DNA from 3 places in the Exiguobacterium sp. SH5S4 genome. Region 1 is predicted to be linked to each of the others. Evidence: riboswitches for the same ligand, from Rfam matches in the RefSeq annotation. Region 1 holds a riboswitch; each other region holds the start of a gene.

Region 1 (3,852 bases):
TGACCCGCTCGATGACGACGCGGAACACGTCGTAGCGGTCATAGGCACCCTGCTCGTCATAGATGACGCTGAGCGGTGTGAAGGCGGCACAGTTCGAGGCGAGCGTCGGGATGACGATCAGCGGGACACCTTGCCGGTAAGCGACGAGTTTCGCCGTGTCGACGAGCTTGCCCCCACCGACGGCAAGGAGGACATCCACATCCTTCAAACGGAGCCGTTCGACCTCCGCGTCCGTGCATTCGCCACGGAACAGCGATGTCGGATAGGCAGTGATCGCTGGCAGGACGCGCTTGACGACGTCAAAACCGTTCTGCCCGCGCAGCACGTGAGCACGACGGCCAGCGATCAATTCATCGAGCCGCTCGAGCGCATCATCCGCATGGTCGTACTCGAGCACGGCTTGGCGGATCATGCCCGGACCTCTTCATACGTCGCGAACAGTTTCTCGATCCGCTCGACGGCCTCGTCGATCTTCGGCTCGGCGGAGACGAGCCCGAACCGGACGTACCGCTCGCCTTCTGAGCCGAAGAAATAGCCAGGCGTCACGGCGACCCCTGCCTCGTGGAGCAGCTTATGCGAGAACGATTTGGCGTCCCCGTCCGGCACTTTCGCCCAGACGAAGAACGAGCCGCTCGGGGCCGTGATGTCCCATCCGGCCTGACGTAACCCGTCGACGAGCCGGTCGCGGCGGGCCTCATACAACCGTGACAAGTCGTCCCGGAGCGAACGCGGTGACTCGAGCGCGGCGATGGCCGCCTCTTGGATGGCCGAGAACACGCTCACATGGACGTGGTCCTGATACGTGTTGATCGCCTCGATGATGTCGCGGTTGCCGACGGCGAAAGCGACCCGCCAGCCGGACATGTTGAACGCCTTCGACATCGTATACACCTCGATGCCGATGTCTTTCGCTCCCGGCGTCTGCAGGAAGCTCGGCGGGACGTGACCGTCGAAACCGATGCTGCCGTAGGCGAAGTCGTGGACGACCATGAGGTCATGCTTATTCGCGAAACGGACCGTGTCGTCAAAGAACGCGGGCGACGCGACGGCACCGGTCGGATTGCTCGGGTAGTTCAAATACATGAGTCGCGCTCCCTGCGGATCGAGCGTCTCATAATCAGGAAGATAACCGTTCTCTTCCCGGAGGACGAGGTCGTGGACGACCGCGCCGGCGAGACGCGCCCCCGAGATGTAGTCCGGGTAGCCCGGGTTCGGGAGCAACATGCCGTCACCTGGCTCGAGCACACATTGCGGGAGCGTGATGAGTCCCGACTTGCTGCCGATCAAGATGGCCACTTCGGTCTCGGCATCGAGCGCGACGCCGTATTCGGTCTGGTAGAACGTCGCGACCGCTTGCTTCAGGCGCGTCTGTCCCCGGAACGGGCCGTATTGGTGTGTCGCCGGGTCGAGCAGGGCCGTCTGCAACGCCTCGCAGATCGGGGCTGGTGTCGGCAAGTCGGGCGTCCCTTGGCCGAGCCGGATGACGTCGCGGCCTGAACGCTCGAGTGCGGCGACTTCAGCGGCGAGTCCGACGAAATGCTGGGGTGGTAACGTTTTAAGTAACTTCGAGCGTCTGTCTGTCATGAATAGTCCTCCTATGCAAAAACACCCCTTTCCGAGGAAAGGGGTGTCGAGATACGGACGTATTCAAACAACCACCTTTCCATCTCTCAAGGTCACCTTGCTGGAATTAGCACAGTATTGAAACAATCTGTTGCTGAAGCTTCATCGGGCCAGTCCCTCCGCTTCTCTTGATAGAAAGTGTTTTTATATGCAATTGATAATTTCTGTAATATGTCATTTAGTAAACCAAACGTTACCAACCTTGTCAATCCTTATTTCAAAAATTCCTTACCGCTATTGAATCCCAGTAAAAAAACGTTCATAGTAAAAGATGAACGTTATTCTGCAAAATTTACAGCATGAGGGGATAGACCATTGGAACTAAACCGTCAATTGATATGGAAGTTAAGCGTGATCGGGCTGATTCTGCTCGTCCTATGGAAAGTCATCAGTGAGCCGGACACGATCTCTCGGGTCCTGCAATATGCGTTTCAGCTGTTGACGCCGATCATCATGGGAATCGCCATCGCGCTGCTCCTCAACACCGTCCTGTCCTACATAGAAGAACGGTTCCACTTGAAGCGCTACCAAGGCTTGTTGATCGTCTACGTCACGTTCATCGGGATCCTTGTCGTGTCAGCGGTGACGCTGTTCCCTCGCATCTATTCGAGTGTCGCGTCTCTCATCGAGGAGCTCCCGTTTTATATTCGCCAAATCGATAGCTTCCTCGGTCAACTCAACACGTATTTGAGAGAATACAACGAGACGATCGCCCAAGCCATCGACTTGAACCGGTTCGAGGAGCGGTATTCCGGATGGGTCGAGACGGCCGTCGTGTCTTCGGTCGGTTACGTGTCGAGCTTCACGATGACGTTGATCAACTTGTTGATCGGGATCGTCATCTCGATCTACTTGTTGAAAGACAAGGAAGTGTTCGCCCGGATGTTCAAACGTCTGCTGTATGCGATGTTCCCGGTCGCCTCAGCGAAGACGACGATCGACATCTTCCAAGAGATGGACTATATCTTTAAACGCTACATCATCGGAAAGTCGCTCGACTGTCTCATCATCGGCGTGATGGCCGTCATCGGGCTCTTGATCATCGGCGCGCCGTACGCGCTCTTGCTCGGTGTCATCATCGGGGTGCTGAACTTCATCCCATACGTCGGGCCGCTCTTAGGGATGATCCCGGCGTTCATCATCACCTACTTCTACGATCCGTTCACGGCCCTGCTCGTCTTGTTGTTCATCTTCTTGCTGCAACAGTTCGACGGACTCTGGCTCGGCCCGAAAATTCTCGGCGACAGCGTCGGGATCACCCCGTTCTGGGTCATCACATCGATCATCATCGGGGGGAGCCTGTTCGGCCTCGTCGGGATGTTTATCAGCGTACCCGTGACCGCGATGATTCAGGTCGTCTTGTCCCGGTTGATCGATTATCGGCTCACCCGCAAGAATTTAAATGAACTGTTATGACGCAAGTCAAAATATGTTGACACATTTCAAGAATCTGTCATACAGTTGAAATGAAGAGTAAACTTTCAGAAAGGAGGACCCGCCATGTCAGTCATGACGCAGCCACATCGTATCCAATTTCATACTGACGGGTCGGGGTCTTCCGTTTCATGAACTGAAGTCACCCGCCTGTCTTCCGAGGCGTACATAGGTTAAGTAGGGACGAGTATGCCTCCGTGCATCCTTCGTCCCTTTTATTTTGTAGAAGCAGGTGAAACGTATGATTCAATCACTCAAACGGCTCGACCGTAACATTTGGATTCGTTTCCTCGGCGAGACGATCACCGGTGTCATGATGTTCATGATCGCCCCGTTCCTCGTCCTCTATTACAGCGACAAGCTCGACAGCTACGTCCAAGTCGGTGTCATCTTGGCGACCGGACCGATCATGGCGCTCATCGGCTCGGTCGTCGGCGGACGTCTCGCCGACCTGTATGGCCGAAAGCCGGTCATGATGACCGCCATCCTCGGTGATGCGGTCGCCCTCATCGGTTTCGCTTTCGCGGAAACGTTTTGGCCGCTCCTGCTCTTGAACGCCATGCTCGGCTTGACGAACTCGTTGTTCCACCCGGCCGCGAGCGCGATGGTCGCCGACGTGACCGAGCCGGAACAGATGAACGAGGCGTTCGGTCTCTTACGGATGGGACATAATATCGGCGCGGCGTTCGGTCCCCTGCTCGGCAGTGCCGTCTTGTTCATCGACCGACAGTACATCTTCTTCACGGCAGCGTTCGTCTTTGCCTTGTATGCGCTCGTTCTCGGACGTTTCATCCG
Region 2 (3,852 bases), on a different contig from region 1:
ATGATTTTGCTGGCGCTACTGCCCGCACTCATGTGGGGGAGTATCCCGCTTATCGTATCTATTGTCGGCGGCAAGCCGATTCAACAATTGGTCGGCACGACGATCGGCGCGATGGTAATGGCGACTGTCATCGCGCTCGTCTTCAAACCAGAGTTCACGACGCTCGCGATCGTGACTGGTTTCATATCGGGTGTGTTCTGGGCGCTCGGACAATACCTTCAATTCCAGTCATTCCAAATTTTGAGCGTCTCGAAAGCGATGCCAATCAGTACAGGGATGCAGCTTGTCGGGACATCACTGTTCGGGGTCATCGTCCTTGGGGACTGGAAGACGCCGACTGAACTATGGCTCGGCTTCTCGGCCCTCGTCTTGATCATCATCGGGGCCGTCATGACGTCATATCAACAACATAAAGAATCTGACAGCAGTAGTGCTTTGAAAAAAGGGCTACTCGTGCTGCTCGTTTCGAGCATCGGTTACGTGACGTACGCCGTCCTCACCAACTACTTTGAGGTCGATGGCATCACCGCCATCCTACCGCAGTCACTCGGGATGTTCATCGCCGCGCTCTTGTTCAGTCTTCGTGAAAAAGATGTGAAAAAGTTTGATCCGAAGACGTTCAAGAACATCTTCGCCGGGCTTGCCTGGGGGATCGGGAACTTCGGGTTGTTCGTCTCGAGCGGAGAAGTCGGCATCGCCACGTCGTTCGCACTGTCTCAACTGAACGTCGTCGTCGCGACACTCGGTGGCATTTACTTGCTAAAAGAAGAAAAGACGTCGAAAGAACGCGTCTTCGTGTTTATGGGGATCGGTCTGATCGTGGTCGCCGGTTTTATGTTAGGGCTCGCGAAGAGCTAAAAAAACGACGGGTATGAGGCCCGTCGTTGTCAGCTTGTCCACGTCTGGTCGATGAACTCGTCACGGCCAGATTGTTTCCGGTCCGCTTTATAGTGGGCCGGATTTTTTTTATGATAATCTTGATGATAGTCTTCGGCCGGGTAAAAGACGTCAGCCGGTAAGATTTTCGTCACGATCGGTTGTTTGAACTTTCCGCTCGCAGCGAGCGCGTCGCGGCTCTGTTCTGCTTTCACGCGTTGTTCTTCCGTATGATAGAAGATGGCGGGCGCATATTGTTGCCCGCGGTCTTGGAACTGGCCGCCGTCGTCGGTCGGGTCAGTCTGAATCCAATACAGTTCGAGCAAGCGCTCATACGCGAACTGAGACGGATCGAACGTGATCTCGACGACCTCGTAATGACCGCTCGTGCCTGTCTTGACGTCTTTATACGTCGGATTGTCGACGTGTCCGCCCGTATAGCCGGATACGATGCCTTCGATGCCTGGCTGTTCTTCAAACGGTGTCACCATGCACCAAAAACAACCGCCTGCGAATGTAGCTTTTTCCAAAATAAAATCCCCCTCATGTTCATTCCAAAAAAAGCGCCCATGTCATCGACATGAGCGTTTTGTCATATCGTCCAAGGCGATGCCTTGCTGGAAGTAGCACCTTGCCGAAGCAGGTTGCTGTGAAGTCATAGAGCCAGGTCTCTCGTTCACTCAAGATATCGATATGTAGTTGGTGACAGCATCATATCATCTGTCTCGTTTAAACGTCAACGATTTGGTGTGCGCCGAAGTTGAAATAGCGTGGCACCAACAATCAAGATAATGAGGGCGATGGACGCAGGGAATGCCCACGGCAAATCATCCCCGAACAATTGTAGAAAGAACAGGGCGAACACGGACAGTAAAACAAGGATGTAAGAGCGGGACATGGCTACCTCCAATAACGTTTCTTCTAGTGTATCAAGTTGCACATCCAATGGCGATAAAAAGAAGGGGATTCGATGCATTCAGCGAATACCGAATAACATTGCCTATAAGGAGGGAATTGGATGCAAGACTTATTTGAACTAGACATCGAGACCGCACAGTGCGGCTATAAAGAAGGGACGTTCACGGCCCGGGACGTGACGGCCTACTATTTGACACGGATCGCTAGCTTGAACGATAAACTGAAAGCGGTCATCCAAGTGAACCCGGACGCGTTGTTCGAGGCGGAGGCGGCCGACCGTGCCTACCGACGCGGAGACCGGCTGCCACTCCTCGGTATTCCCGTTTTACTCAAGGACAACATCGAGACGGCGGGACTCATGAGGACGACTGCCGGCGCCGTGGCGCTCGAGCATCACTTTGCGGGTCGTGACGCTGAACTCGTCCGCCGCCTCCGTGAGCATGGGGCGGTCATTCTCGGCAAAACCAACTTATCGGAATGGGCCAATTTTTTGACGGAGGACATGCCGAACGGATGGAGCGGGGTCGGTGGCCAGACGCTCAATCCGTATGGTGACAATCTCGACGTCGGCGGTTCGAGCTCTGGCTCGGCGGCTGCCGTTGCGGCGAACTTGACGATGCTCGCCGTCGGCAGCGAGACGAGCGGGTCGATCATCCATCCGAGCGTCCATAACGGCATCGTCGGCATCAAACCGACGGTCGGGCTCATCAGCCGGAGTGGGATTATCCCGATTTCGCGGTCGCAAGATACGGCTGGTCCGATGGCGCGGACGCTCCGCGACGCGGTGCTCGCACTAGAAGCGATGTGCGGGGAAGACGACTCGGACCCGGCGACGACACATCTGCCGGCCGGTCCACCGTACCGGACGTGTCTCGACGAGCGTCAAGCCGTCGGCATGCGCGTCGGTTTCGTGAAGGCGGAACTGTCGGATGAAGAACAGACGCTCTATCAAGAAGCGCTGGCGTTACTCAAAGCGAGCGGGGTCGAGCTCGTCGAAGTCGACCTGCCGTCAAACGACGGACTTGACCAAGGCGACGTCCTCTACCATGAGTTCAAGCTCGGGATTGAGGCGTATTTGGCGACGACAGCGCTCCCATATGAAACGCTCAAGGACTTGATGGACTGGAACAAGCGTCACCCGGAAACGATCCCGCATGGACAAGTTACGTTCGAGAAAGCGAATCAGTTATTAGGGCGTTTGACCGAGTCGAGCTACCTAGAGCGACGCTTAGCCGACGTCCGGCACGCGAAAACGGACGGCCTCGATCGTTTATTGATGGAACAAACGCTTCACGCCCTGGCGTTGCCACACGACTTGAATTACGATATGGCGGCGAAGGCAGGGCACCCGACGGTCACGATCCCATACAAGCTCAAACAGAGCGGGGCACCTTTCGGGCTGTCATTCACGGGTACGAGCTATGCGGAACGAGACCTCATCCGCATCGCCTACGCGTTCGAACGCCACGTGACGCGTCCGATCCCGCCTATGTAAGAACGTTGCACCTGTCGCTCACGTCCGCTACAATGGTACGTATGCGGATTGAAGAAAGGACAGATTACAATGAAATCATCTATATATGGGCTGACATTTGATCAGCTGTCGGACGCTTGCGTATCTTGGGGATACAGTGCCTACCACGCCAGACAAATATGGGACTCGCTTTACATCGACCGTGTCAGACGGCTCGACGAGATCGCGGTTCGTCCCGAAGTGCGCGAACAGCTTGAGGCGAACTATGCGCTGACGACACAAGAACTGTTCGTCAAACAAGAAGCGGGTGACGGCACGGTCAAATTCTTACTTAAACTGCACGACGGGCATTATATCGAAACGGTGCTCATGCGCCATAAGTATGGACGTTCCGTCTGTGTGACGACACAAGTCGGGTGCAACATCGGCTGTAGTTTCTGTGCGAGCGGCCTCTTGAAGAAAACACGCGACTTGACGGCCGGCGAGGTCGTCGAACAGATCATGACCGTCCAACACTATTTAGACGAGGTCGGTGAAGATGACCGCGTCAGCCACATCGTCGTCATGGGAATCGGGGAGCCGTT
Region 3 (3,852 bases), on a different contig from region 1:
TTTATTTTTTTTTGAGGAGGGCAGGGGGATGCGTCCTCTTGAACGAATTCGGGTAAAAGGTAGTAACGAAAGCCGAAGGTGGAAACTGAGATGCTCACATCACTACAACAATATATATTGAACATCATCGAATGGCTCCAAGGACTGCCGGGAGGTCCTTGGGCTGGACTCGGAGCCCCGTTCCTAGAAGCGATTTTCCCGTTTCTCCCGCTCGTCTTGATCATCTCGGCGAACGCTGCCACGTATGGCTTCTGGCTTGGTGTTCTCTTGTCATGGATCGGCAGTTTGGCAGGGACGCTCCTCGTGTTCGCCGCCGTCCGATACGTGTTCCGCAAACCGATGACGCGTTGGCTCGAAAAACATAAACAGGGTGTCTATTGGCTCGATCGCATCAACCATATGAGTCCAATCTCGCTCGGATTCTTATATTCGTTGCCGTTCATCCCGGTCAGTTTGATCACGTACTTACTCGCCTTGATTCAAATGCCGCTCCGAACGTTCGTATTGGCGGCCGGATTCGGGAAACTGCTCGTCGTCATCATCTTCTCGGTCATCGGTGATCAGTGGCAAGAGTTCATCCAAAGCCCGTTCCGCTTATCGATGCTCGGCCTGCTCTTGCTCGTATTGTGGGCGATCAGTCGCGGTCTCGAAGAACTTCTCAAACGGCGCGCTTTCAAAAAACGGAACGAAGAGCTCAAACGTAAACGTGAAGCAAGAACATAAAAATCCTCGAAGGCGGCCGCCTTCGAGGATTTTTGCTTAGTTGGTTTTTTTGAAACGTGGGAAGTTGAAGACGATCGCCAAGCCTCCGCAAATGAACAGGAGGAACGGATAGAACATATACGGGACGAGGGCGGGGGACGCCGTGTTCGTCAACTCGGCGGCGATGAGGAGCTGCGCCCCGTAAGGCAGAAGTCCTTGTACCCCGCACGAGAAGATGTCGAGTACGCTCGCTGACTTTTTCCGTTCGATGTCATACGTATCGGCGATATTCGCGGCAAGCGGGCCTGCTACGAGAATCGAGATCGTATTGTTCGCCGTCGCGACGTTCGTCGCACTGACGAGCCCGGCGATGCTCCATTCCGCACCAGCCCGGCGCTGAATCCGTGACGTGAGTGCGTCTCGTAAATAGGTGAGTCCACCGTTATGCGAGATGAGCCCGACGAGTCCGCCCATGAATAACGTCAAGAGCGAGATCTCGGCCATGCCCATCATACCGTCGGCCATCGCCGTGACGTAAGACGTGACGGCCAAGCTTCCGTCAATCAGTCCGATGATGCCAGCGAGCGCGATGCCGCCGAGCAAAACGAGGATGACGTTCAGTCCGGTCAAGGCGAGGACGATGACGGCGAGATACGGAATCAATTTGTACCATTCGAACGCGGCCACTTCAATCGTCGATTCTCCACTTGAGAGAACGGCTAACAGGACGGTCGTGATGATTGCGGCCGGGAGCACGATCCAAAAGTTGGTCCGGAACTTGTCACGCATGTTCGTCCGCTGTGTCCGGACGGCGGCGATTGTCGTATCTGAGATGAATGACAAGTTGTCTCCGAACATGGCCCCGCCGACAACGGCCGCGGCCGCGATCGCGATATTGACCCCGCTCTCTTGATGGATGCCGAGCGCGATCGGGGCGAGCGCGGCAATCGTACCGGTCGATGTGCCCATCGCCATCGAGATGAAGGCAGCGATGACGAACAATCCGCTCAGTAAGAGTGACGGCGGCAGGAACGTCAACGCCGCATTGACCGTCGCGTCAATCGCACCGATTGCACCGGCGACGTTCGAGAACGCGCCAGCGAGCAGGAAGATGAATATCATGATCAAGATACCTGGATTACCGGCGCCTTGGGCGATACGTTCGACGGTCTGTGTGACGCTTCCTTTCGTCATCATCGCGGCGACAATTAAAGCGATCAACGCCGCGATCAGCACCGGGAACTTGTAAAAGTCACCATAATAAATACCTGCCCCGATAAAGAAGACGAGGAAGACGAGCAAGGGCAAGAGCGCCCATTTGTTAGCTGTTGGTTGTTCCAATCGATTCACCTCATTTCATAGAATAGAAAAAGAGAGCCTTCCGAAAAAGGCTCTCTGTAAGAGACACCCTTTTCATCTTTCGAGCAGAACGCTCGCTGGATTTGGCACGGGTTACCCGCTGCCGAGACATCTAAGGGCCAGTCCCTCCGTCTCTCTTGATAAAAAGTCGTCATGATGTAGTTGTTAGACACGTTTTCTAACGTACCTGTTTCAAATCGGGTTGTCAACAGAAATCCCCCTGCGCCAATGGACGCGGGGGGAAGTCATGTCGTCAAAAAATTATAATGGGCGACGCGGTTACGACCGGCGTACTTGCCGCCGACGTAAAGGGCCCGGTCAGCGTTACGAATCGTATCATCAAGCCGTTTGTCGCCGAACGCTTGAATCGTATCGACGCCGATCGAGGCGGTCACGGGAATATCGACCCCATCGACACGGAACGGCTTATCTTCAATCTTCTGTCGAATCCGTTCGGCGATATCGACGGCTTGGTCGACGTCGCAATGATTGAGCAGCAAGATGAACTCCTCGCCCCCGTAACGGGCCGCAAAGTCATCGGTCCGGAGCACTTGCCGAATTCGCCGTCCGAACTCTTGGAGCACGCTGTCTCCGACTTGGTGACCGTGCGTGTCATTGATTTTTTTAAAGAAGTCGATGTCGAGCATCGCGACTGAGATCGGGTACATCGAGCCGTCCGAGATTTGTTGAATCCCATACTCGTAGAACGCGCGCGCGTTGGCGAGCAGCGTCAAGCTATCGGTGCGGCTTTCCGTGTATAGGCGGTCGCGTTCGTGGCAACGGCTGATTGTTCGGTTGAACGACTTCAACAGTTTCATCATCTCGTTTTGAATGATGGGCGGATAGCCATAGACGTGTTCACCGATCATGACGATGCGTGTGCGGATCCCGTCAATCTCTTCTGACTGGACCGAGATGAAGCTGTGGTAATCGTCATGAAACGCTTCTGACAACGCTGCGTCCCATTCGAAGCGCATCTCATAATCGACAGACTTGGCGTGTGGATGGCGCGCTTCAATCAAGTCGAAGACGATCGGACGGTCGATCGGCTGTCGCGTCAACAAATCGAAATAGAGCGTTCGGTCGAACAGGACGAACTCGACAAACCCTTTATCATATTGGTTGAGGCGCTCACATTGACTCAAGAACACTTCAATCGCCTGGGCCTCGCTTTGAGACAGGGAGACGGCCTCTTTCGCTTCATCGTACTGTTCGATCAATGACTTGAACGCGTCTTGGCGCCCTTTTTGGATCATCAACCGCTTAATAAAGAACGTGAGGGCGGCCGCGATGCTACTGACGACGAGCAAGTTCGTCTCACGGAAGAACGACGCGGCAAGGATGAAGACGAAACTGACGATGTACGTGTAAAAAGCGATATTCAGAAAATCACGGACCGGGATATCGACGCGGAACCACCAGCCGACTTGATACTTTTGAACGACCGTGTTCAAAATGATGGCGCTGATCAGACCGATGAGCGGAACGAACGAATCCTGCGAATAGAAGCCAAGACCGGTCTCACCGCCGAGTGCCAAGTAAACACTTGCCGGGATGGCGATTTCTAAAAATGACGTGATCGCGTTCCAAGGATAAGTGAACCGGAAGCGGCGGAGCGCGACGCGCGGTTTTAAGTTGGCGAACTGAAAGACGAGGAGTCCGATTTGGTTGACGAGGAGCGCCGTCTCAAAATCAAAGAATAAAAAGATGATGAGGACGATGCTTTCTGAAAACGTGAAATAGACGCCTTTCCGTTCAATCGAGTCCATTTGGAAAATGATGACGAGCAGC

The links. Region 1 has a riboswitch for S-adenosylmethionine ahead of EVJ32_RS14280 (aminotransferase class I/II-fold pyridoxal phosphate-dependent enzyme). Riboswitches for the same ligand answer to the same signal wherever they lie in the genome.
Region 2: it holds a riboswitch for S-adenosylmethionine, as region 1 does, so the genes downstream of both, msrA (peptide-methionine (S)-S-oxide reductase MsrA) here and EVJ32_RS14280 (aminotransferase class I/II-fold pyridoxal phosphate-dependent enzyme) in region 1, are expected to answer to the same signal.
Region 3: it holds a riboswitch for S-adenosylmethionine, as region 1 does, so the genes downstream of both, EVJ32_RS11710 (Na+/H+ antiporter NhaC family protein) here and EVJ32_RS14280 (aminotransferase class I/II-fold pyridoxal phosphate-dependent enzyme) in region 1, are expected to answer to the same signal.

The regions. Positions count from the first base shown of each region.
Region 1 covers NZ_SJUQ01000033.1:2,563-6,414, reverse strand. Annotated here, with positions in the region: gene EVJ32_RS14285 (iron-containing alcohol dehydrogenase) at 1-412, opposite strand, end outside; gene EVJ32_RS14280 (aminotransferase class I/II-fold pyridoxal phosphate-dependent enzyme) at 409-1,584, opposite strand; SAM riboswitch class I at 1,661-1,761, opposite strand; gene EVJ32_RS14275 (AI-2E family transporter) at 1,939-3,039, shown strand; gene EVJ32_RS14270 (MDR family MFS transporter) at 3,299-3,852, shown strand, end outside.
Region 2 covers NZ_SJUQ01000026.1:33,427-37,278, forward strand. Annotated here, with positions in the region: gene EVJ32_RS13205 (GRP family sugar transporter) at 1-858, shown strand, start outside; gene msrA (peptide-methionine (S)-S-oxide reductase MsrA) at 888-1,406, opposite strand; SAM riboswitch class I at 1,469-1,568, opposite strand; gene EVJ32_RS16310 (hypothetical protein) at 1,613-1,774, opposite strand; gene EVJ32_RS13215 (amidase family protein) at 1,895-3,289, shown strand; gene rlmN (dual-specificity RNA methyltransferase RlmN) at 3,359-3,852, shown strand, end outside.
Region 3 covers NZ_SJUQ01000021.1:15,082-18,933, forward strand. Annotated here, with positions in the region: gene EVJ32_RS11705 (TVP38/TMEM64 family protein) at 91-723, shown strand; gene EVJ32_RS11710 (Na+/H+ antiporter NhaC family protein) at 760-2,043, opposite strand; SAM riboswitch class I at 2,113-2,208, opposite strand; gene EVJ32_RS11715 (GGDEF domain-containing protein) at 2,307-3,852, opposite strand, start outside.